DNA from 3 places in the Bacillus sp. EB106-06-01-XG163 genome. Region 1 is predicted to be linked to each of the others. Evidence: riboswitches for the same ligand, from Rfam matches in the RefSeq annotation. Region 1 holds a riboswitch; each other region holds the start of a gene.
What was found. Region 1 has a riboswitch for S-adenosylmethionine ahead of AC3WTF_RS13065 (5-methyltetrahydropteroyltriglutamate--homocysteine S-methyltransferase). Riboswitches for the same ligand answer to the same signal wherever they lie in the genome.

Region 1 (6,815 bases):
AGAAGTTACTGTTACCAAAGTGGAAAAAAGAGATTCAGTAGGCTCTCAATTTGTCGAGAAAAAAGCATCTGACGGCGGCGTTATCGTAGCTGTTCAATACACAGTTAAAAATGTTTCAAACAAGCCGTTAAGCTCTTTCTCCATTCCAAGAGCGAAATTAGTAGATTCTAAAGGAACATCCTATGATTCAGATATTGATGCTTCTTCAAGCTATGCAACAGAAACAAAAGTAGACAACAGTAAAATTTTAAGTGACTTGAACCCGAACATTAAAGTTACTGACGTAAAAGCCTTTGAAGTTGATAAAAACGCATACTCTAAAGGTACTTGGAAAATTAAATTCAGCAACGATGTTGAAGTGAAAATTAAATAATGACCGTATAAAAGAGACCTTCACCATTTGAAGGTCTCTTTCTTTTTACACCTTTTGGTACCCGTTCACATTGGAGGACTGCCACTTCCAAGAGTCGGCGCACATTTCTTCAAGCCCGCGCTTTGCTTCCCAGCCTAATTCAGCCTTCGCTTTTGCCGGGTCTGCGAAGCATGCGGCGATGTCTCCCGGGCGCCGGGCGGCAAAACGGTACGGCACTTCTTTTCCTGATACTTTTTCAAACGCCTTGACCATCTCAAGAACGCTGTAGCCTCTTCCCGTGCCGAGATTATAGGCGTCGGCGCCCGTTGTGTCCAGCACCTTTTCAAGCGCTCTGACGTGGCCCTCGGCAAGGTCAACGACATGGATGTAATCCCGCACGCCGGTGCCGTCCTTTGTCGGATAATCATTGCCGAACACCTGCAATTGCTCAAGCTTGCCGACAGCGACTTGTGCGACGTACGGCATTAAATTATTCGGGATGCCGTTCGGGTCTTCTCCGATCCGCCCGCTCGGGTGCGCGCCGAACGGATTAAAGTAGCGGAGCAGCGCAATGCTCCATTCAGAGTCCGCTTTATGCAGATCGCGTAAAATCTGTTCCAGCATCAGCTTTGTCTGCCCGTAAGGATTGGTGGCGCTTAAAGGAAAATCCTCAGTGATCGGCGTTGTTTCCGGAACGCCGTAAACCGTCGCTGAAGAACTGAAGACGATTTTTTTCACGCCGTGTGCCTGCATGGCTTCACATAAAATAAACGTCCCCGTCAGATTATTATGATAATAACGGAGCGGAACAGCCACAGACTCACCGACGGCTTTTAATCCCGCAAAATGAATGACGGCTTCAATCTCATTTTCAGCAAACACCCGGTGAACGGCATCACGGTCAAGGAGATCCGCTTTATAAAACACAAGCTCTTTTCCGGTAATGTCTTTCACACGCTCCAATGCTTCCGGTGAACTATTTGACAGATTATCCAGAACCACGATGTCATAGCCGCCGTTTAACAGCTCGACACATGTGTGGCTTCCGATATAACCCGCTCCGCCTGTCACTAAAATCGCCATGAAGAAAGCCTCCCCTATTGAATGAATTGACCATATTATATCGGTTTTTTCTTCCTCAATCATCCATTTCCAAAAAGTTTAATCGTTTAGTCATCGTTTCTTCATAATTTGTTTTCATTCGCGTAAAACACAGAGCCTTCGATTCAAACCGGTTGCGAAATAGAAATCCCTCCCCCGCGCATGGTAAGATAAGACAAAGGAGATGACGGTATGAAAAAAGAAATCATTGAACGCTTTACCTCTTACGTAAAAGTCGATACACAGTCTGACGAAAACAATGAAAACTGCCCTTCAACCCCCGGCCAGCTGACATTGGCCAACATGCTGGCAGATGAATTAAAGTCGATCGGCATGACAGAAATCACAGTCGATGACAATGGGTACGTCATGGCGACTCTGCCGGCAAATACGGATAAAGACGTGCCGACTGTCGGTTTTCTGGCTCACGTGGACACCGCGACTGATTTTACCGGAAAAAATGTGAATCCTCAGATTATTGAGAGCTACGACGGACATGATATCGTTTTAAATGACAAACTCAATGTCGTCCTGTCGCCTGAGCAATTCCCGGAGCTCTCCCGCTATAAAGGCCAGACGCTGATCACAACAGACGGCACGACGCTGCTCGGAGCCGACAACAAAGCGGGCATTGCCGAAATCATGACGGCAATGGCGTACTTGATCAAACATCCGGACATCAAACACGGAACGATCCGGGTCGCGTTCACGCCCGATGAAGAAATTGGCAGAGGCCCTCACAAATTCGATGTCGGCCGCTTCAACGCGGCATTCGCCTACACGATAGACGGAGGCCCCCTCGGCGAACTGCAATATGAAAGCTTTAACGCAGCCGCCGCAAAGCTTACTTGTTACGGAAAAAGCGTCCACCCGGGAACGGCGAAAGACAAAATGGTCAACGCTTCAAAAATCGCGATGGAATTTCATCACGCGCTGCCGAAAGAAGAAGCGCCGGAATATACGGAAGGGTATGAAGGCTTCTATCATTTACTTTCCATGAACGGAGACGTTTCTGAAGCCGCCCTGTCGTACATCATCAGAGACTTTGACAGAGACCGCTTTGCAGAACGAAAAGAATATATGCAGAAAACCGCCGATGCGCTGGCGGCCAAATACGGCAACGAAAGCATCAAGCTTGAACTGCGTGATCAATATTACAACATGAGAGAAAAAATCGAACCGGTCAAAGAGATAGTCGATGTCGCCTATCAAGCCATGAAAAACCTCGATATCGAACCGATTATCGAACCGATCCGGGGCGGAACCGACGGATCACAGCTCTCTTACATGGGGCTGCCGACACCGAACATTTTCACGGGCGGCCAAAACTTCCACGGAAAATATGAATACATTTCTGTCGATCATATGGAAAAGGCGGTAAACGTCATTGTTGAAATCGCCAGGCTCTTTGAAGAGCGCGCTTAAAACCAAAGCCCCCTGCTTTGGTTTTTTTCTTTCACATGAAACCTTTCCTTCTTTCTTTCCGTATATAAGGTATGAAATGGAAAGAAGGAGTGAAGACTATGGCAAGAGGGACTGTAGCGAAAGAATTGAAAAAAACCTTAAAAGACCCGCGTGTTCTGGAGACGAAATCAAACCCTTTTAAAAAGCTGCGGAAAATGTTCAAACGATTTTTTTAAGATAACATCTCGTTTTCTTTAAAAAAATAAAGAAAGCGCTGTCATCCTGCAGTCATCTGTTAGAAGCAGTTATTTTGCATATTATAAGATTTTTTAGGGTACTGAATAACACAGGGCAAACGAAAACAACGAAGTAGTTAATTTGATGCTTACAAAAAATAGTGAAAAAGTTATATAAACGATTATCATTCATCAGCCGATACAATCTATAGAACCACAACAAGAGCAAAACTTCTTCAACCCATAGTCATTTTTACGGAAAATGACGTTATTTTTTAAAAAAATGACAATTGTTTGAATACTTTTCGTTTGTTTTTTCGTACAATAATAATACCAAAACTTTTTTTGGGAGGTATGTAAAATGATGCTACTTATTTTTGCTGCTTTGACAGGGTATCTTGTTTTCTCTTTCAGTAAGGACAACCGCCGGAAAACGCCAAAGACAAGCCCGCTGGTGACAGCTGCCGACACGAATAACATCATTGATTTAAATGCGATCCGTCAAAAACGCCGGATGCCGCTATCATAAAGACGACAGCTGCCGCAAAATCGGCAGCCTTTTTTTATGCACCCGGCCGATATGAAACCAACCGCCTCCTTTTTTCGTACAACATAAAAAAGGAGTTTTTTTATGTACCATTTTTACATCAAAGAGCGAATGTTTACGTTTAAGAATCGTTTTCAAGTGTTTCTTGAAAGCGGAAAAGAAGTCTACAATGTTGAAGGAAAGCTGTTTTCATTCGGTGATGAACTGAAGCTGACCGATTTGGACGGCCGCACGCTCGCCAGCGTCAATCAGAAACTGATGTCGTTCGTTCCCCGTTACGAGATTTCCGTCAGCGGCAAACCCGTCTGCCAAGTCATCAAGAAAGTCACGCTTTTCAAACCGAAATTTGAAATTTCCGGACTCGGCTGGGATCTTACCGGCGATGTATGGGGCCGGAATTTTCAAGTGACAGACGGAAAATCAAACCGGATGACTGTCACCAAATCATGGATGAGCTGGGGCGATTCCTATCATTTGCAGATTGAAAAGGAAGAGGATATCGTTCTTTGTCTCGCGATCGCCATTGTGATAGATATGATTCTATTTGAGGGTGACAAATAAAAATATTTATCGAAATATATTGACAATATGAGAAAACATACTAAGATTAATAGTATTACAGTTTATTCTGAAAAATAGCATATTTCCTTATCAAGAGAGGTGGAGGGACTGGCCCTATGATACCCGGCAACCGCTGTTCAGCAGAATGGTGCTAAATCCTGAAGATAAGGTTGAGATTTGCGGACGCAAGCTCTTCCCTATCCGAGGGAAGAGTTTTTTTTATATTTCATCAGGAAAGAAGGAATCGTTCATGTCACAGCAAAACACAGAACAACCATTGCATACGCTTCTAAGAAAAAACCCGCCGTTTCGCGCGGATCAGGTCGGAAGCCTGCTGCGGCCGGCGGCTGTGAAGCAAGCCCGCCTGCAAAGAGCGGCGGGTGAGATTTCGGCAGAACAGCTGCGCGAAATCGAAAACAAAGAAATCATCCGCAGTGTGAAAAAGCAGAAAGAAACCGGCCTCAATGTCGTGACTGACGGCGAATTCCGCCGTGCCTGGTGGCATTTTGATTTTCTCGAAAATTTAGACGGCGTCGAAGCGTTTACGCCTGAAAGCGGCATTCAGTTTCACAACGTACAGACGAAAGCGCGCGGCATTAAAGTAACGGGAGACATTGATTTTTCTCAGCATCCGATGCTCGAAGATTATAAATTCCTGCACAGCATTGCCGGCGATGCTGTTCCGAAAATGACCATCCCAAGTCCGAATATGCTGTTTTTCCGCGGAAAATTGGAAAAAGCGTCCTACCAGAATGATTACAAACAATTTCAGCACGATGTGTCAAAAGCGTATAAAAAAGCGATTCAAGCTTTCTATGACGCCGGGTGCCGCTACCTTCAGCTCGATGACACCGCATGGGCCGTTTTCTTATCAGAAGCGGGGCTTCGTCAGATTGAAGCTTTCGGCACGACGCCGGATGAGCTGCGCAAGCTGTTTGCCGCTTCCATTAATGACGCCATCAAGGATCGCCCTGACGATTTGAAGGTTACGATGCATATCTGCCGCGGCAACTTCCAATCCACATGGACGGCTGAAGGCGGCTATGATGCAGCGGCTGAAACGATTTTTGACGGGCTTGACCTTGACGGATTGTTCCTGGAATATGATGATTCCCGCTCGGGCGGCTTTGAACCGCTCCGTTATGTCAAACGCTCTGATCTTCAGCTTGTGCTTGGCTTGATTACGTCGAAACACGGCGAACTCGAAGACAAGGACGCGATTAAACGCCGGATTGAAGAAGCTTCACAATATGTCAGCCTGGATCAGCTTTGCCTCAGCCCGCAATGCGGATTCGCCTCCACTGAGGAAGGAAACCTGATCACAGAAGAACAGCAATGGGCGAAACTGCGCCATGTCGTCAACATTGCCGGTGAAGTCTGGAAATAAAAAAAAGACACGCGATTAGCGTGTCTTTTCCGTTTTACAGCGGATCGGTTCCGATTAAAATATCGATATCTATCGTGACAGCAGCCTCTTTCCGGCTGATAAACCGCCGGATGCTGTCATCAGTACATTTCCATGTTAAGGGCGTCATTTTCACAAGCCGCTCGAGGTCAGGCTGCGCTAAAGTCTTTGTGTAACACAGCCGTTTGCGCTCAAAGGTTTGAAAGCCCGCTTGGAATCGTCCGGCCGCAGAATCGGCGGTGTCATTCCGCCGAGGGCTGTCTCCGAAGAAGAATTCCCTTACTTCCTTCAAATAATCACGCCGCGGCACCGCTTTAATGACTGTGCCGCCCTTTCGTAAAAGCCTGCTGCATTCCTTGTAATTCCAAGGTGATAAAACAGACATCACGACATCAAAACAGCTGTCGGCAAACGGCGCATCCGCCACATCAGCGACGGCAAAAACCAAATGATTCCCGAAGGCCTTTGCGGCATGCAGCACACCTTCTTTCGAGAGATCAATGCCGATTCCCGTCACGGAAAAAGCAGGCTGAAGCCATTTGCATACGGCGGCTAAATGAGACCCTTCTCCGCACCCCGCATCCAATATCGCCGCTGATGTTTGCGGAGATTGAATATGGGTGATGATGGCGGCAATCTCCTTTTGAACCGGCGCAAAAAATTCCCGGCTGTCAAAAAGCTCGCGTCTCGCTTCGAACAGCTGCCTGTCATAGCGGGTTTTGACCGATTTATTGAGGAAATTCACATATCCTTGTTTTGATATATCAAATGTATGCCCCTGTCCGCAAATCAAGCTTCGGTATTGTGAGACCGCCATGGCCGACCGGCATAGCGGACACCTGAACACGGACTGGCATGATTGCAGTAATTCCGCGCGTTTTCTTTTTATAGACGTCAAAAAAACACCTCATTCATTCGTTATTCCGATGAAATGAAAAAGGCATAGACAAATAAACCTCGCCAAATTGGAAGGTTTAACCTATTCATCTATACCTCTCATTATCTGTAACGAATGAACTGGATGATCACGAAAATGACCCCTTTTCTGCCGTCTTTTGAAGGCTGTGCCCTCAGATCCATTTTATCAGCTGCATCCCGTCTTTACAATGAATCGGTACGGTTTTGGGGGGGTTTTTATACCTTTATTATCCAATTACTTATACACATCCTTTATTTTCTTTATTTATAATATAAATTTATTATTTTGAA
Region 2 (8,676 bases), on a different contig from region 1:
GGGCCATGGCAGTCCGGGGGATGACCGTCTGCTGCCGCATACGATAAGCCTTCTGAAAGAAACGTAAAAAAGAAGACCGGCGCTCCCATTACGGAGTGCCGGCTTTTTTTATCTCTTCCTGATTTTCATAAAACTGAGGAAAGCAAGTGCAAGCGCCAAAACGGTATATCCCGCTATCGGCCAAATATGCTGATGAAAGGAAGAATAATCTCCGGATATGACTTCCTGGGCCAGTTCGATCGAGTGAACAAACGGTAAGGCATAAGCGATATGTTTGAATGTGTCACCGAGCAGGCTCACCTCCATCCAAGCCCCGCCCAGAAATTGCACGAGTGTAATATAAATCGTTCCGATACCTGAAATTTGTTTGTCCGTAAACACAGCCCCTAAACATAAACCGAAGAAAACGGACATCATCGCAATCGGCAGCAAGACAGCGATACCTGCGAGAAGATTCATCCACTCGGCGGATAAACCGGCAGCCGCTGCTGCGATAAAACAAATGACGATTTGTAAAATGGCTAACGGCAGCATCGGCATTGCATAACCGATGACATAATCGGCTGTTTTTAAAGGGGAAGCAAACAAACGGGTCAAAAGGGCGGTCTGTTTGTCTTTTGCGATCAGCAATGCAGAGAACATCGTAAGGAAAGCGAAACCGAAAACAATGAGTCCGGGTGCTAAGTGCTGAATTTTAAAGGTATCAAGCGGCGCATTTTTTTCAATCGCCGTAAACAGAAACAATAGAATAACAGGCAGTGCGATTCCAAGGATAATAGACAGGGGGTCACGAAAAATTTCTTTGCGGTTGCGAATGGCGAAATCAAGCATAAAGACCCGCCTCCCCGTCACAAATCGCTAAAAAGGCATCTTCAAATGTAGCTGAATGAGTTTGCTTTTTCAGAGCCTCCGCCGTACCCAGTGCTTTTAAAGTCCCATTTTCTAAAATGCAAATACGATCTGCCAGGGCTTCAGCCTCTTCTAAATAGTGTGTCGTTAAAATAATCGTCATGTCACCCTTTAATGCCTCAAGATTTTTCCACAATTCGCGGCGCGAACGGACGTCCAGCCCTAATGTCGGCTCATCTAAGAAATAAATATCCGGCTTGGTGATCATTCCCATTGCGATGCTGAGCCGGCGCTGCATTCCTCCTGATAATGTTTTGGTTTTTGCTCTTTCTTTCTCTTTTAATTGAAACAATTCGAGCATCTCATCTGTTCTTTTTTTTGCTTCTTTTTTCGGAATTCCGTAGACTCCGGCTATAAACTCTAAGTTTTCCCGTACGGTTAGATGAGGAGCGATGGCTGTTTCCTGCGGGGACATATTCAATTTCGGTTTTATTTTATCCAAATCAGTCAAAATACTGTGTCCAAGCACTGATGCATCACCGTTATCCGGAGAAAGGAGTCCGCAAAGCATGCTGATTAATGTCGTTTTTCCGGCTCCGTTCTCACCGAGTAAAGCGAAAAATTCCCCTTTCTCAACTGAGAACTCAAGACGGTCAACGGCGGCGGTTTCTTTATAATGTTTCGTTAATTGCTTCAGCTCAATCGCGTGCATTTACTCATCCTCGCTATCTTCATCGATTTGCTTAGCGTTTAAAATATCTTTTGCAAACTCGAAAAAGAGTTCTTGTTTAACAAGTGCGATACCTTGCTGGTCATCTCCGAGCATAAGCAGTGAATCCCCCGGATTTATATCGAAAACATCTCTTGCTTCTTTAGGAATGACAATCTGTCCTTTTGTGCCCACTTTAACAGTCCCGAAAATGTGTTTTCCTTTTGGTGCCGTCATGTTTATCCCTCCGAAAAATGAATTGTATTTTTTGTATGAATTGTAATACTTCGTATACTAAACATACATTGATCTTCCATAAAATTCATTAAAATTCATGAAATAGTTTTATTTTCATAAAAAAGCACTCCTGCCATATAACAGGAGTGCTTTTGATTTTATCGTTTGTGTTCCTTTATCATTTCCAGATGGGGGATGCCCGCATCGAGAAATTCTTCGCCGGATGTGACGCGGTATCCTTGTTTTTCGTAAAACGGAACCGCCTGCGTCTGCGCATGTAAGATAAAGCTGTCGGCGCCTTTGGCTGCCGCCGCTTTTTCAAGCGCCTGCATAATGATGGCTCCGACGCCTAAAGAACGATGGCTTTTCATCACGCAGATGCGCTCTAATTTTCCATGCCCGTCTTTCAAGCGCCATCTGCCGGCTCCGACCGGCTGGCCGCCGTCATATATGACTATATGCTCTGACGTGTCTTCGAATTGATCAATCTCTTCTTCTTCCGGAACGTGCTGTTCTTTAACAAAGACCTCTTTTCTGACGAAAAAAGCGTCGTTTAGCTGTTTTTCAGTTTTTGCGATGATGGATTCCAAGCAGTTATTCTCCTCCGCCTAATAAAAATGTTTCATACACAGTCCATGAGCCGTTATCCAGCTGATAGAGCAAGTGAAAACGGTCGATGACTTCTTCGTGGGAAATGTCCAGCATTTTCAGCTGTCCGAGTACGTCGGAATGTTCATCTGACGACAGCTTCTGGCCGACCGTGACATGCGGAACGAAGCTGTATTCCGGCTCGCCGGATAATGCTCCTGAGTAGCATTTCTCACTCAGAGATTTTAATTCCTCCGTCGGCTCTGCTTTCATATATATCACATTATTCACAGGAGAAAACGAGCTGTATTTTGTGATTTTCAGAACGAGCGGATGCGACTCTTTCGCCGTCTGTCTCAGCTGTGATACGACCTGCTCGATTTCCTGTTCTGTCGCTTCAAACGGATCTCTTAGCGTCAGGTGCGGAGGAATGAGCGCGTAGCTCGGGTCGTAGCGTTTCCGGTACGAATTTGCGAGATCCTGTAATTTTTTTGATGGAAATAAAACAATACCGTATTTCATGAAAGTTCCCTCCTTAAATGAATGGTTACAGCATTTTTTTCAGCGCCGGCGTGATGAGCGGCTGCCAGTAGGTCCATTTATGATCCCCGTCGAAGGTTTCATACGTGTATTCAGACTGTTTGCTTTCCAGCAGCTGTTTGAGCTCTTCGTTCGGCGCGGTGAAATCAAGAACCTGGCCGTCTGTCGTGTGAACGCCGGTTTCTTTTTCTCCGATTTGATGATAAACGGAAATCTGTTTGAGATCCTCCGACTGCCGGACGGCATCCAGCACGTGCCCGTCAACATACGGAGACTGCATGATGACGTTTCCAAACATGTTCGGATAGTCAATCGCCGTCATAAGCGAAACGGTTCCGCCGAGGGAATCCCCGATCATGGTGCGGCCGTATCCGACTTGATAAGTCGGGTATTCTTTGTCGATAAAAGGAACGAGCTCATTTGCGATGAATCGCTTATATGAGGCGAACTTAGACCCTTCTGGATGGTATGTGTTTCTTCGCTCCCGCACATTTTTATAAGGGACGCCGATAATGATGCAGCGGTCAATTTCCCCTTTTGACATAAGCTCTTCCGCCTGCCGCCCGATTCTCCCTAATCTGAAATAATCATGGCCGTCCTGAGCGATGACCGTATGATATTTATACAGGGGGGAGAAGGTGGCGGGCAGGTAGACCAAAACGGTCATTTCCTCTTCAAGCTCATGGGAGAAAAGTTTTTTCTCATGAATGATTCCGTTTTTTGATGCCACTTCGCATTCCTCCAGGCCGCTTCTTGTCTTGATGGTTTTTTCCTATTGTACCATGAATTATTAGAAATTTCTTTCTTCAGATGCACTTCTTGCGAGAGTTCAGATAAATAAAAAGTTATTGAAATTCATTTTATAGTGCGTTAATATAGAACAATCAGAAAATACAAAACAATATTCTTATCACGAGAGGTGGAGGGACTGGCCCTTTGAAACCTCAGCAACCGGTTTGCTTTGCCGCGGGAAGGCAAAGTGCCAAGGTGCTAAATCCAGCAAGCGATTCACATGCTTGGAAGATAAGAGGAAGAGAAAAGCTCCTTCTTCTTATGAAGAGGGGGCTTTTTTATTTTTGAAAAAGGATGGTGCTTACTGATGACGCAGCATGTTGATACAAAATTAGCCCAAATCGGAAATAGAAGCGAAGAAGCAACGGGAACGGTCAGTCCGCCGATTTATCTGTCCACCGCTTACCGCCATAGAGGAATAGGAGAATCTACAGGTTTTGACTACGTGCGCACGAAAAACCCGACACGCCAGCTCGTTGAAGACGCTATCGCCGTGTTGGAAAACGGTGCGAGAGGCTTTGCCTTCAGCTCGGGAATGGCAGCCATTCAAACGATTATGGCTTTATTTAAAAGCGGGGATGAATTGATTGTATCCTCCGATTTATACGGAGGCACGTACCGTTTGTTTGAAAACGAATGGAGAAAATACGGCTTAAGCTTTATTTACGATGATTTCAGCGATGAAGACTGTTTACGCTCCAAAATAACGGAAAACACGAAAGCGGTATTTGTTGAAACGCCGACAAACCCGTTAATGCAGGAGGCGGACATTGAAAAAATCGCCCGGATTACGAAAGAAGCCGGCCTGCTTTTAATTGTGGATAATACGTTTTATACCCCGGTGCTCCAGCGCCCGCTTGAACTGGGAGCGGACATCGTCATTCACAGCGCCACAAAATATTTAGCGGGGCACAATGATCTCCTTGCCGGTCTTGCTGTCGTAAAGGATGAAGAGCTCGGCGAGATCATGTTTAATCACCAAAATGCGATCGGAGCCGTTCTCCCGCCGTTTGATTCGTGGCTTTTAATGAGAGGGATGAAAACACTCGGACTCAGAATGCGCCGTCATGAAGAAAACGCCCGTGAACTTGCGGAATTTTTAGAACAGGAAGAAGAAATCGCCGACGTGTTATATCCCGGAAAAGGCGGGATGCTGTCTTTCCGGCTGCAAAAAGAGGAATGGATCAATCCGTTTTTAAAGGCGCTGAAAACGATCTGTTTCGCAGAAAGTCTCGGCGGGGTGGAAAGCTTTATTACATACCCCGCGACACAGACGCACATGGACATTCCGGAAGACATCCGTATCGCAAACGGCGTCTGCAACCGTCTGCTGAGATTTTCAGTGGGCATTGAACATGCAGAAGATTTGAAGCGGGATGTAAAGCAGGCATTACAGCAAGTAAAAGAGGGGGCCGTGTCATATGAGTAATCACAATTGGACGCTGGAAACCCAGCTCGTGCACAATCCATTTAAAACAGACGGAGCCACCGGAGCCGTCAGCGTGCCGATTCAGCATGCTTCCACATTTCATCAGTCTTCATTTGAAGAATTCGGGACATATGACTACAGCCGCTCAGGCACACCGACAAGAACAGCGCTTGAAGAAACAATCGCAGGCCTTGAAGGCGGAACGAGAGGTTTTGCTTTCAGCTCCGGTATGGCGGCGATTTCGACGGCATTTCTGCTCTTATCCCAAGGCGACCATGTCCTCGTCACGGAGGATGTGTACGGCGGAACATTCCGCATGGTGACTGAGGTTCTGTCCCGTTTCGGAATCGAACATACCTTTGTCGATATGACGGACACAGAAGCTGTCGCCCGCGCCATCCGGCCGAACACGAAAGCCATTTATATGGAAACACCGTCAAACCCGACGCTCGGCATCACGGATATTAAGGGCGTCGTCAAACTGGCAAAGGATCACGGCTGTCTGACATACCTTGACAATACATTCATGACGCCTGCTCTGCAGCGTCCGCTTGATCTCGGTGTAGATATCGTGCTCCACAGCGCGACAAAATTTTTAAGCGGCCACAGCGATGTGCTGTCAGGCCTTGCCGCCGTAAAAGATGAAGAGCTCGGCAATCAGCTGTATAAGCTGCAAAACTCGTTTGGAGCGGTGCTCGGCGTTCAGGACTGCTGGCTCGTATTGAGAGGCTTAAAAACATTGCAGGTCAGACTGGAAAAAGCGAGCCGGACGGCCGAACGGCTGGCTGCCTATTTTGACGGGCATCCCGCCATCAAAAACGTTTACTATCCCGGCCTTGCCGGACACCCGGGAGCCGATACCCATAAACGGCAAGCGAGCGGAGCGGGCGCCGTCCTGTCCTTTGAATTGGAAAGCAAAGAAGCCGTCAAAAAGCTGGTCGAAAACGTATCGCTTCCGGTATTTGCCGTCAGCCTCGGCGCCGTCGAATCCATTCTCTCATACCCTGCAGCCATGTCGCATGCCGCCATGCCGAAAGCAGAGAGGGAGAAACGCGGCATCACAGACGGCCTTCTGCGCTTGAGCGTCGGAGTCGAAAACGCCGAAGATTTAGAGCGGGACTTCGAACAGGCATTGAAAAAAATAACCCCCGCCCAAGTGAGATCATAAACGAAAAGGGCGCCGTCAATTTTGTGACGCGCCCTTTTTTTATTTTAGATAAAAAAAGTGTTGACGAATGAGAAATCAGGATATATAATTATAAATGTCAGAGAGACAACAACATACCCAGCAACACATACATATCATGATTCCGTAGCTCAGCTGGGAGAGCGCTACCTTGACAGGGTAGAGGTCGCTGGTTCGAGCCCAGTCGGAATCATAGCCAAAACCCTTGCTACGCAAGGGTTTTTTAATTTCCCTTAATAAAGCCGGTTTATCAAATTCGTAAGTTGTTGGCGAACTTGATTTTTTGGCTAGAAATTTATTGTCCGTATCTCTTTTTAGGGTCAAAATTGTTGAAAAGTTCAGCTAGTGATGCCGTCAAGTAGATCCAAACCGCACTGTCGGTATTGCATTTCTATTCAGATAAGAAAGCCAAAAAATTCGGTATCAATATAAAAAGGCCCTCTCATAAAATGGGGGCCTTTCAGTGTTTCTTTTAAATAGCTTCTTTTAGTTGTTCTATTACACTTTTCAACCATTCTATAGGTGGTAAGCCAATTGTCGGGAAATATAATTCTGCATTACACTTTATAATGTCTTCCTTTTCTTCTTTAGTTAGATCGCTATTTAGAAACTCTTCGCAATACTTTACTGTAAATAGCAAACCTTCTTTACTAATTTCCTCAATAAATTCGTCTAAGGCGTGTTCAGGAGATTGGATATCTTGATGAAATGTTGCACCTAAAAAATTTTCTAATTCATCTAAGAAATCATACCTTTCATCCATGATACTTCCTCTCTTTCTATTTGGTTGGATATCCTGTAAGGATAAAGTTACCGTTATTATCTTTTTTGAGTATAATTTTTGCGTTTGTAACGTTTTCTACTAGATCTGAATTTCTTGATACACTTCTGCCGATTATTTCTCCATCGCCCTTGTATCTTAACATTAATTTAGGTTTTTTAGGATCATCAATCCAATTTTCGATTTTCTTTATATTTTTTGAATCGTTTAAAACTGAATTAGCAATTCTTTCAGCGGTAGCCCTATTTTTAAAAGTAGATGAAGCTGTAATATGTGGGTTAGAATCAGTTTTCAGTCTTTCTATTAATTCTTTATCTGTTTTCCCAACATGTCTTTCTATAAGATGCCCGCCTTTTGCTTCATGAGCAGCTAAACCTCCGCCAGGTGCGAGAGGGGTACTATCACCTTGTTTGACATTACCTATGGCTGTGTTGTTAGAATTTTCAGATTTTATGAGTGCATTTTCTTTCTGATCTTCAATAATACTTTTCAACAAAGGCGTATTCTTCACATTGTCAGTATTTTTAATATCCTGTGCTATTCCGGCAAGCGCGGGTTGGTACTTATTTTTCGAAACGGAATTGATATAGTCTTTTCCTTTTTCAATCCCGGTTTTTACATGTTTTGCAGCCGCTTTTTCTCCGGCTTCCAAGACGTTATCCACTTTAGCTGCACCTGTTTTCGCGAGCTTACTTGATACTTTTACAGCTGAGCCGGAACCTTTGAGTCCGACAATGCTTATTTATTGATTTTGTCATCATTCATCGAGGGGCGAATTGGGGACGGAGCTGCTTTTTGGGCTGATTTTGAAGTACATTCGCTGTATACTGCAAGGGAGATAAACATCGCCTTTAAGGCGGCGGTCTTTGCCGAAACCTGTTCATTTCAGAGAAATACAGAAATTTCGTATCACTGAACGGCTAAAGTGATAACGATCAGCAGCTGGTTAATCCAGCTGTTTTTTTGTATTGAAAAACGGAATATTTAGTTTTTTATGGCAAATACAGCGGCACTCCGAAAATCATTCACAATACAGGAAATGACGCATGCGGCCGCCAATGAAATCAGTTATATGTCGGGTAACAGCGAATCGACAAGCTATCATTTTGCCGTCGATGATAAAGAAGTGATTCAGGGGGCTCTTCATCTGAAGGCAAGAAAGCATCCTTCCTCTTGTCTTCCGGTTTTTTAAAGTTGAAAACCCATTAAAATCCGAGGGGAGAGCGTAAAACAGATTCGAACGGCGCTGTCGCCCTTCATTAAAGCGAAAGAACTTCGGGATTGATGGTGCATATGGAGCGAAGACAGCGAATGCAGTAATTCGATTTCAATTGATGAATGGATTAAAAGCTGATGGAATTTATGCGCTTGAACCAAAGTAAAACTTGAAGTGTTGTTAAAATAAGCGGAGACCCTTTCCTTTTTTACAGACTCTCTCCCACACTGACAAGAAGAGGTTTGTGTTAAAGCAAAATCTAAGAAATTAAACCCAAAAAGATTGCAACGACAAGCTTCTAAAGAGATGAAAAATATCGGGATATCAACTAAGGCATAAAAAGCGATAA
Region 3 (8,676 bases), on a different contig from region 1:
CATGACGAAAAAAAACCGCCACAGCAAAGACATGCAAAACCATAAAAAGCCGATGGACCCTAAATTGCTTGAAGAAGAGTTTGCAAGCGAGCTCGGTGATTATAACGCCGGAAAATGGATTGAAACGCTTGAACAGACGAAGCCAAAGAAAAAAGAAGACCGCAAACAATAAAAAATACCTCTTAGGCGGCAACGCTTAAGAGGTATTTTGCATTATTTCGAATAAGCACCGTTTCTTGTTCCTTTCACCGCTTCAAGCCAGCCGGTGATCCGCAGCTCAATAAACGGCTGTGCGGCCGTTTTCACCGCATTGCTGGAGAGAATGGACGTAAGAGCGGCCGTTAAAATTAAGAGCATGACTAAATTCTGATAATCAGACAAGTGATCTTCAAGCCCGATCTGCCGCAGCGTTTTTATAATGAATCCATGCAGCAGATACACGTAAAACGTTCTCGTCCCCCATTTCGTAAAGAAATAACGCTTTTGCGGAACGAGCGCCAAAAAGCTGAAAGTGGCGGCAAAGGCCAAAACATACCAGCCGATGCGCGACAGACCGCTCAACAGCGACACTGTGCCGAATGTAGAATAAGGCTCCGATCCGAACAGCCACGAGTAATCAAAGTCAATACACCAGCATAAGAGGAAAACAATCCCCAGTACGCCCGCGGCAATCTGTCTGCCTCTTTTAGCCCGAAGCAAATCAAAGTGCTGTTTCTTTAAATAAAACCCGACGAGAAACATCGGAAGAAAAACAAACGTCCGTGAAAGACTCAGCGTGCTGCTGATAAAATCAAGATACCCGATCATGACGGCAAGCCCGCAGCTCGCCCCAAGCGCCCACATTTTCGGCAGCTTCGTAAAGGGATAAAGCAGCAGATTCCAAAAGAATAAGCTGACTAAAAACCAGAGAGACCACTGCGGATCAATCGGATTGACGCTTGCCATGCTTTCATCCTGAATCAAATAGTAAAAAACTGAGTAAATGCCCTGAAAAATCAGGTACGGAATAATCAGCTTCACAGCCAGCTTCTTCACATAACCTTTCCGCTTAAAGTTTTTTGCGAAATAGCCGGAAACCAGGATAAAGGCCGGCATATGAAAAGTATAAATGAATTTGTAGAGATGGAGCATAAACTCATTTCCGTTAATAAATGACCGGAGGATATGGCCGAACACCACCAGAAAAATCAAGATAAACTTGGCGTTGTCAAAGTAACTGTCTCGCGATTTTGTCATAGCATCACCTTCTCTTCAAAAATCATCCACTGCATGATTATTTCCTGTTGGTGTTCATTTTAAAATAAAAAACAAAAAATTGAAGGAGGACAAAAGGGATTGTTAGGATGATGTAACGGGGAGGTAAGGATCGTAGAAAAAGACTTTAACTTGTCATATCATTGAAATTTTCTGAAATGTATAGGGCGAATGAAGGAAGATGAGGTATTTTGTAGAAATATTGAAGGATAGGTTTTTGAAGAAGGAGTGTACTGAATGGCTGAAACTCTGGATTTGCAAACAAACGAGTCGCTGAAAGAGCAGCTGAAGCGGATGAAAGAGGAAAATGACCGCCTGAAGAGTGATTTGAACCGGTATCACGTGATTATGAATAACACGCTTGATGCCATTTTTATATGCCGTAAGGAAATGAAAATCGTCCAGGCGAACGAGGCTGCGGCCCGGATGATGCAGATTGAGGCAGAGAGCCTCATTAACCGCTCCGTCCTGGATTTTTTATATTCCGTGCCTCAGGAAGAACTGAATAAGGCCGTGAAAAAGTTTTTAAAAAAAGGCCATCTGTGGAAAGAGGTGCCGATTAAGCTTGACAGCGGCGCGACGAAATACATTGAATTCCTCGCCAGAGACGGAATTGGGGAGGATTATTTTTTTGTGGTGATGAGGGACATCTCCTCTAAAAAAATATTAGAGCGCGAATTCTCCATGAACGAGCAGCTGTTTAAAGATTTGTTTGACAGGGCTGTCGACGGCATCGTGCTGTTTGATAAGGACGGCGGGTTTATTGATGCGAACCTCTCTTTTTGCAAAAGCTTTGAGATCGGCCAGAATGAATTGTCCCATCTGTCGCTCCGCCATTTTACCGACGGAGAAAACAAAAAGCATCTGAAAGAAATCTGGGAAACCCTCCGCAGAAAAGGAAACGCCAAAGGAGAACTGCCCGTCAAGCTTCGGTCGGGCGAAGAGAAGCTGTTTGAATTTACGATTACGTCCAACTTAATCAGCGGGTTCTACATGTCCATTATGAGGGACATAACAGAGAAACGGTTGATGGAATTGAAACTTTTCAAAAGCGAAGAGCGATTCCGCGAAATTTTTGAAAACGCCATGGACGCGATTGTCATTTGGTCTGATGACGGAAAGATTGCCAAAGCAAACGAATCGGCGTGCCGCATTTTCGAACTGCCGATGGATAAACTGGTGGAGACGAATTTATGTACGTTTATCGTTGATCCGCAGAAAAAATACAAACAGATTAAGAAAAAATATGAAAAATACGGGGAAATCCGTGAAGAAATGCTGTTTCAGATGGCAAACGGCCAATTTAAAGAGCTGGAATTCACATCAAAACGAACCATACTTGAAGGTCAGCATTTAACCATTTTAAGAAATGTCAGCGATCGTAAGCGGATGGAAAAGGAATTGCGGGAAAGCGAGCTGAAATTCAGAAAAGTATTCAACGGCTCAATGGACGGCAAGGTCTTATTTGACAACCAATTCCGCATTATTGACGCGAATCCTCTCGCAAGCCGTATACTCGGTATGCCGGATGAGGAGCTGAGAGCGTACACCGTTCCGGATATTCTTTCTTTATTTGATATTGAAAACGCGGGTGTTCCCGCCAGAAAGATTGATTTAGAAGGAATGGATAATGAAATCCCCTTCCTGTTAAGCAGCAGCGACAGCCGCAAACTGGAATTCTCCTTCAAAAGAAATATCATTCAAAATATGAATCTGGCCATCTTTAAAGATGTCACAGAGGCCAAAGAGCTTGAAGAGAGGCTGCGGAAATCCGACACTCTTCATGTTGTAGGGGAGCTGGCGGCGGGCATCGCCCACGAAATCAGAAACCCGATGACGGCGCTGAAAGGGTTCATTCAGCTTCTTCAAGGAAGCATTGAAGGCGAATATTCTCTGTACTTTAACGTCATTACCTCAGAATTAAAACGAATCGAGTCTATCATCACTGAATTTTTAATTTTAGCGAAACCCCAGGCGATATTATATGAAGAAAAAGACGTGACGCAGATTATGAAAGACACGGCTGATCTTTTGAATGCCCAGGCCAATCTTGTCAATGTGCAGATCCATCTGAACCTGACCGGAAACATCCCGCCGATTTACTGTGAACCGAATCAATTAAAACAGGTGTTTATCAATATTTTAAAAAACGCCATTGAAGTCATGCCGGGCGGCGGCAATATCTACGTGACCATTCAGTCTTCTGATCAAGACCACATTTTGATTTCTATTCAAGATGAAGGAACAGGCATTTCCGAAGACAAATTAAAACGTCTGGGTGAACCATTTTACACGACAAAAGACAGGGGAACGGGCCTCGGTCTCATGGTCAGCTATAAAATCATCGAAGAACATCAGGGACGCATTCATGTGGAAAGTGAAGAAGGGAAGGGCACCGTTTTTCATTTGACGCTTCCGATCCGGCAGAATACCGAAGAAAGAAGGAGCGGGGAATGATCTGTTTTACAAGTGTGAGAGCGCCGTTTGGAACCGTCATCATAACAGAGGAAGAGAGCTTTATTACCGGCCTGTTTCTCACCGGGGAAGATTTTGAGGAATGGCGGAAAGACGCGCCCGGCGTAAAGCCGTGCGAAACCGCTTTGCTGTCGGAGGCGAAACAGCAGCTGGCATCATATTTTTCAGGAGAAAGAAAGCAATTCTCTCTGCCTCTGAGACAAAAAGGCACACCCTTTCAGGAAAGGGTATGGAACGCGCTGACGATGATTCCTTACGGGGAATCCCGAAGCTACGGCGATATGGCTGAAGCGATCGGAAAACCGAAAGCGGTGCGCGCCATCGGACAAGCCAATAAACGAAACCGGCTGCCGATTTTGATCCCTTGCCATCGGGTAATCGGCAAAAACAGCGCCTTAACGGGATACGCGGGCACGAAGACGGATGTAAAAGCGGTGCTGCTGAACATCGAACAAATATCCTATAAAGAAAAATAAAGCGTATGGCACGTTCCGTTTTTTCACGTCCGACATATCATTTTATTAAGTGAAAAAAGTTGGTCTGATGAAAAAGGAGGACGAAGCCTGATGAAAATGAGCCGTCCGCAAAAGATAGCCGGTTATGCAGAGCTGTTTTTTAAAATGCATCTCATTACAGCCGTCCAAAAAGATGAAGTGATTACATTGTGCAGACAAAAAAACCGCTGACATTGCCTGAGGCAATATCATCAGCGGTTTTTCAGCTCAGCTGGCAGTCAGTGAATAATTGTTCAATTTCTTCCGTGTAAGAGCCGGTCACAATTCCTTTCTCGGTTATAATGCCGGAAATCAGGCTGCCCGGTGTGATGTCAAAGGCCGGATTGAAGACCGGCACATCTTCGGGAGCGGTGCGTATGCCGGAGATCTGTCTGACTTCATCCGGATCTCTCTCTTCAATCGGAATCTGATAGCCGTTTTCAATCTGCAAGTCAAATGTCGAAAGCGGTGCGGCCACAAAAAACGGAATTTGAAAGGCGTTTGCCAAAATAGCGAGACCGTACGTTCCGATTTTGTTGGCCGTATCACCGTTTTTTGCAATTCTGTCAGCGCCGACAATGACTGCAGAAATATGTTTTTCCTTCATTGTATGGGCGGCCATGCTGTCGGTAATGAGCGTGACATCAATTCCGCCCTGCATCAGCTCCCACGCCGTCAGCCGTGATCCTTGGAGAACGGGTCTTGTTTCACATGCGTAGATATGAAGGCCGAGATCTTTTTGTTTCGCTAAGTAAAAGGGAGCAAGCGCCGTACCGTATCGGCTTGTGGCAATCGAGCCCGCATTGCAGATGGTCATGATCTGGTCGCCTTTTTTAAAAAGGTGCAGCGCATTCTGGCCGATCATTCGGCATGTTTCTTCATCCTCAATCTGAATTTGAATGGCTTCATGAACGAGCGTTGTCTTCGCTTCATTGATTGAGATCGCATCCCTGATGGAATCCGTCAGTCTGTCAAGCGCCCACGCGAGGTTGACGGCAGTGGGCCTCGAACTGTTTAAATACGCTTTGACATCCGCGAACTGACGTCGGAAATCCGAAAGGTCGCGGGCTTCAAACGACTTGGCGGAGAGCGCGAGTCCGAACGCCGCGGTTATACCGATGGCCGGGGCGCCCCTTACTTTCAGCGTGACAATCGCGTCGAATACATCTTCCTTTGTTTCAAGTTCCACATATTCAGTGACGTCGGGAAGCTTTTGCTGATTTAAAATGCGGATGTAGGTTTCTTTCCATTCTACAGAACGGGGGATGGCAAATTCATTGGTCATGCTGCATCATTCCTTTACACGGAGCTTAAATTGGTCCAGAACCTCGGTGATATGCTTCAGTTTTTTTCTGTTTTCGATATAATAGGCGCCGATGTCAAGCGCGAGCTTCTTCCGTTCGATTCGTTTGTCAAACGGAGTGATTTCATCTAAGTCAGCCACATGGGCGAGTCCGATCGTGCGCCGGATCAGTTCGCATCCCGCAAAACCGACCGCTTCCTCAAACGCGTTTTTCAGTGTGTCTTCCAGCAGGTGTCTGCGGGAAGGCAAGCAGTCTTTCTCCCATGCTTCACTGAATGTTTTCACAAATGTATCCCATACGGCGGCAGTATGATCATATAACGGCTGTCTGTCGTCACCGTCGCGGCTGAGGGCGTTTAACAGCAGATTGGCGATAAATTGGCCGATGTCAAACCCGATCGGTCCGAAGAAAGCAAACTCGGGATCAATCACCTTTGTTTCATGTTCATCGGCGAAAATGCTTCCCGTGTGCAGATCGCCGTGAACCAATGTTTCCGCGGAATTCAGAAAGATGGCTTTCAATTCGTCAGCACCTTCTTTCAGCCGGGAATTGTTCCAAACTTTTTCTGCGTATGGGCGCAGCTCCTCTTCAAAATCGTTTGTCTCATGGTCGAGAAACGGTTCTGTAAACACAAGCCTTTCCGTAATATTGCAAAGCTCAGGATTTGTAAACTGCTTTGCGAGCTGCTGCTTTACTTTCGCATCAAGCGCATAATCGGATGAGTAAAAAAGCGTTTTCCCTAAAAATTCACCGATATGGGCGGATAAGTTCGGATAATGCTTCCCTTCCAGCAGCCCTTTTCTTGAAATCCGCAAATGCGAGAGGTCTTCCATTACCGTGACGGCCATTTCAGTATCGGAATAGTAAACGGCCGGAACGAGGTGCGGCACGTGTTCGCCCTGGCGGATGAGGGCGCTGCTTTCGATTCTCGCCCTGTCAATTGTAAGCGGCCAGCTTTCACCGACGACTTTCGCGTAAGGAATCGCCTGTTTGATAATCAGTCCTTTTTTGTTTTCTTTATCGTAAACATGAAAGACGTAATTTAAATTGCCGTCGCCGATTTCACGGCATGTCAGAGTGCTTTTGCTTTGGAATAAGCCGAGCTTGACGGCTAACGCGGCGGCGGAGCTTTCTGTTAATTGTTCATAAAGACTTGTTTTAGTTGCTGACATGGATTTACCCTCCAATTATGTAGTGGCAGTAAGAGATCGTGACGGAGAATACGCCCGAAAAAAAAGCCTCCTTCTCTGAAAGAGAAGGAGGCTGAAACAGTGCAGTCCGCCTCTTATCTCTCAGATAACATCTGATGGAATTAGCACCGTGCCTTATGAGACAATCGTCTCGGCGCAAAATGTACGCGCCCCATTTCACAATGGAATTACGGTCGGTTGCTGTTGGGGTCAAAAGGCCAATCCCTCGCCCAACTCTCGATAAGAGAAAAATATATTGATTTGTATCACAATTCGGATTAATCAGTTGATGAAAATATTAGCAGGTACCGGATATTCTTGTCAACATTTTTTTGAAAATTAATATAAATCACGCCGCAAGTCTTGGAAAACCGGAATGGTTCCCCGCACGGCCGCGCTTTCTGACACATCGATTTCCGCCCGGACTGCGCCTTCCGTCCGGTCTCCTTCGGCTAAAATCCGGCCCCACGGGTCAATAATCAGGCTGTGGCCGGCAAATTCATTATCGGGATTGGACCCCGTGCAGTTAGAGGCTGCGACAAAACATTGGTTTTCAATTGCTCTGGCGATAAGCAGGCTTCGCCAATGATCAAGGCGGGGCAGAGGCCATTCCGCAGAGATAAACAGGACATTCGCGCCCTGGGACGTATGCTTTCTGATCCATTCGGGGAAACGGATATCATAGCAGATCAGCCCGGCGCACTTGACACCGTCAAGCTCAAAGGAACCGTCGCTATTTCCTGCTGACAAGTAAAGGTGTTCATCCATCAGCTGAAACAGATGGGCTTTCTGATACCGCTTCACGATCTGTCCGCTGTTATCGGCGATGTACATGGTGTTATAGACATTTTCGCCTTCTTTGACCGCAAAAGATCCGGCAACGAGGTGTACGTTGTATGTTTTTGCCGTTTCTTTAAGCCATTGTTCCGAAACTTTGCCGTTTTCATCCGCCAGCTGGTCTAGCCGTGTGAGATCATAGCCGGTCGTCCACAACTCAGGAAGCACGATTACATCCGCATGGCGGCTTTCTTGCTCAATCAAAGATTCTGCTTTTTTAAAGTTTTCTGAAGGATTTCCGTATGAAATATCAAATTGCAAACAGGAAACGGTCCATTTCATTTTTTAACACCTCAAGTTTCTCTTTACTTTTTTTATTTAACCATATATGATGATGGACTATCATTTCAAGACATTTTTAGAAGGTGAAAATATGAACTTTGAAATCTCAGATGTACTCAAACAGCTGCCAGAACAATTTTTCGCATCATTGGTGCAAAAAGTGAATCAAAAGCTGAAAGAAGGCAGAGACGTCATCAATTTAGGGCAGGGAAACCCTGATCAGCCGACGCCTCAGCATATCGTTGAAGAAATGAAGCGCGCCGTCGAAAGGCCGGAAAATCATAAATACTCATCATTCCGGGGCGCTTACAGCTTCAAAAAAGCAGCCGCTGCATTTTATGAAAGGGAGTACGGGGTCACGCTTGATCCGGAAACGGAAGTCGCCGTGCTGTTCGGAGGCAAGGCGGGACTTGTTGAGCTTCCGCAATGTCTTTTAAACCCGGGAGATACCATTCTGGTGCCTGATCCCGGATATCCTGATTACTGGTCGGGCGTCGCCCTTGCGAAAGCGAAAATGGAAATGATGCCGCTGACAGAAGAAAGAGGGTTTCTCCCTGATTACAGCGTAATTCCTGAAAAGGTGCGGAGCGAAGCGAAGCTGCTGTATCTCAATTATCCGAATAATCCGACCGGCGCTGTGGCGACTGAGGCGTTTTTCGAGGAGACGGTCGGCTTTGCGGAGCAAAACGGCATTTGTGTCGTTCATGATTTCGCGTACGGAGCCGTCGGCTTTGACGGGCATAAACCGCTGAGCTTTTTGCAGACCGAAGGCGCAAAAGAGACGGGAATCGAAATCTATACCTTGTCCAAAACGTATAATATGGCGGGCTGGCGGGTCGG

Region 2: linked by a shared signal. The riboswitch ahead of AC3WTF_RS06600 (methionine biosynthesis PLP-dependent protein) and the one ahead of AC3WTF_RS13065 (5-methyltetrahydropteroyltriglutamate--homocysteine S-methyltransferase) in region 1 are both predicted to bind S-adenosylmethionine.
Region 3: linked by a shared signal. The riboswitch ahead of mtnK (S-methyl-5-thioribose kinase) and the one ahead of AC3WTF_RS13065 (5-methyltetrahydropteroyltriglutamate--homocysteine S-methyltransferase) in region 1 are both predicted to bind S-adenosylmethionine.

Annotation. Positions count from the first base shown of each region.
Region 1 is NZ_JBYTDS010000010.1:71,579-78,393, forward strand. Features, by position in the region: gene AC3WTF_RS13040 (DUF4352 domain-containing protein) at 1-373, shown strand, start outside; gene galE (UDP-glucose 4-epimerase GalE) at 419-1,435, opposite strand; gene pepT (peptidase T) at 1,646-2,878, shown strand; gene AC3WTF_RS13055 (hypothetical protein) at 3,455-3,622, shown strand; gene AC3WTF_RS13060 (LURP-one-related/scramblase family protein) at 3,725-4,201, shown strand; SAM riboswitch class I at 4,286-4,372, shown strand; gene AC3WTF_RS13065 (5-methyltetrahydropteroyltriglutamate--homocysteine S-methyltransferase) at 4,452-5,588, shown strand; gene AC3WTF_RS13070 (methyltransferase domain-containing protein) at 5,623-6,504, opposite strand.
Region 2 is NZ_JBYTDS010000004.1:135,136-143,811, reverse strand. Features, by position in the region: gene bla (subclass B1 metallo-beta-lactamase) at 1-67, shown strand, start outside; gene AC3WTF_RS06630 (ABC transporter permease) at 109-831, opposite strand; gene AC3WTF_RS06625 (ABC transporter ATP-binding protein) at 824-1,561, opposite strand; gene AC3WTF_RS06620 (AbrB/MazE/SpoVT family DNA-binding domain-containing protein) at 1,562-1,795, opposite strand; gene AC3WTF_RS06615 (GNAT family N-acetyltransferase) at 1,954-2,385, opposite strand; gene AC3WTF_RS06610 (YjcG family protein) at 2,390-2,905, opposite strand; gene AC3WTF_RS06605 (esterase family protein) at 2,931-3,653, opposite strand; SAM riboswitch class I at 3,828-3,953, shown strand; gene AC3WTF_RS06600 (methionine biosynthesis PLP-dependent protein) at 4,023-5,144, shown strand; gene metC (cystathionine beta-lyase) at 5,137-6,312, shown strand; tRNA gene AC3WTF_RS06590 (tRNA-Val) at 6,451-6,523, shown strand; gene AC3WTF_RS06585 (contact-dependent growth inhibition system immunity protein) at 6,803-7,093, opposite strand; partial or broken gene AC3WTF_RS06580 (RNase A-like domain-containing protein) at 7,110-7,850, opposite strand; partial or broken gene AC3WTF_RS06575 (N-acetylmuramoyl-L-alanine amidase) at 8,135-8,249, shown strand; gene AC3WTF_RS06570 (peptidoglycan-binding domain-containing protein) at 8,392-8,493, shown strand; partial or broken gene AC3WTF_RS06565 (DUF2992 family protein) at 8,536-8,676, shown strand, end outside.
Region 3 is NZ_JBYTDS010000004.1:8,465-17,140, reverse strand. Features, by position in the region: gene AC3WTF_RS05905 (protein YkzE) at 2-172, shown strand; gene AC3WTF_RS05900 (acyltransferase family protein) at 214-1,236, opposite strand; gene AC3WTF_RS05895 (PAS domain-containing sensor histidine kinase) at 1,492-3,711, shown strand; gene AC3WTF_RS05890 (methylated-DNA--[protein]-cysteine S-methyltransferase) at 3,708-4,205, shown strand; gene mtnA (S-methyl-5-thioribose-1-phosphate isomerase) at 4,447-5,508, opposite strand; gene mtnK (S-methyl-5-thioribose kinase) at 5,515-6,699, opposite strand; SAM riboswitch class I at 6,810-6,964, opposite strand; gene AC3WTF_RS05875 (carbon-nitrogen family hydrolase) at 7,057-7,836, opposite strand; gene AC3WTF_RS05870 (pyridoxal phosphate-dependent aminotransferase) at 7,928-8,676, shown strand, end outside.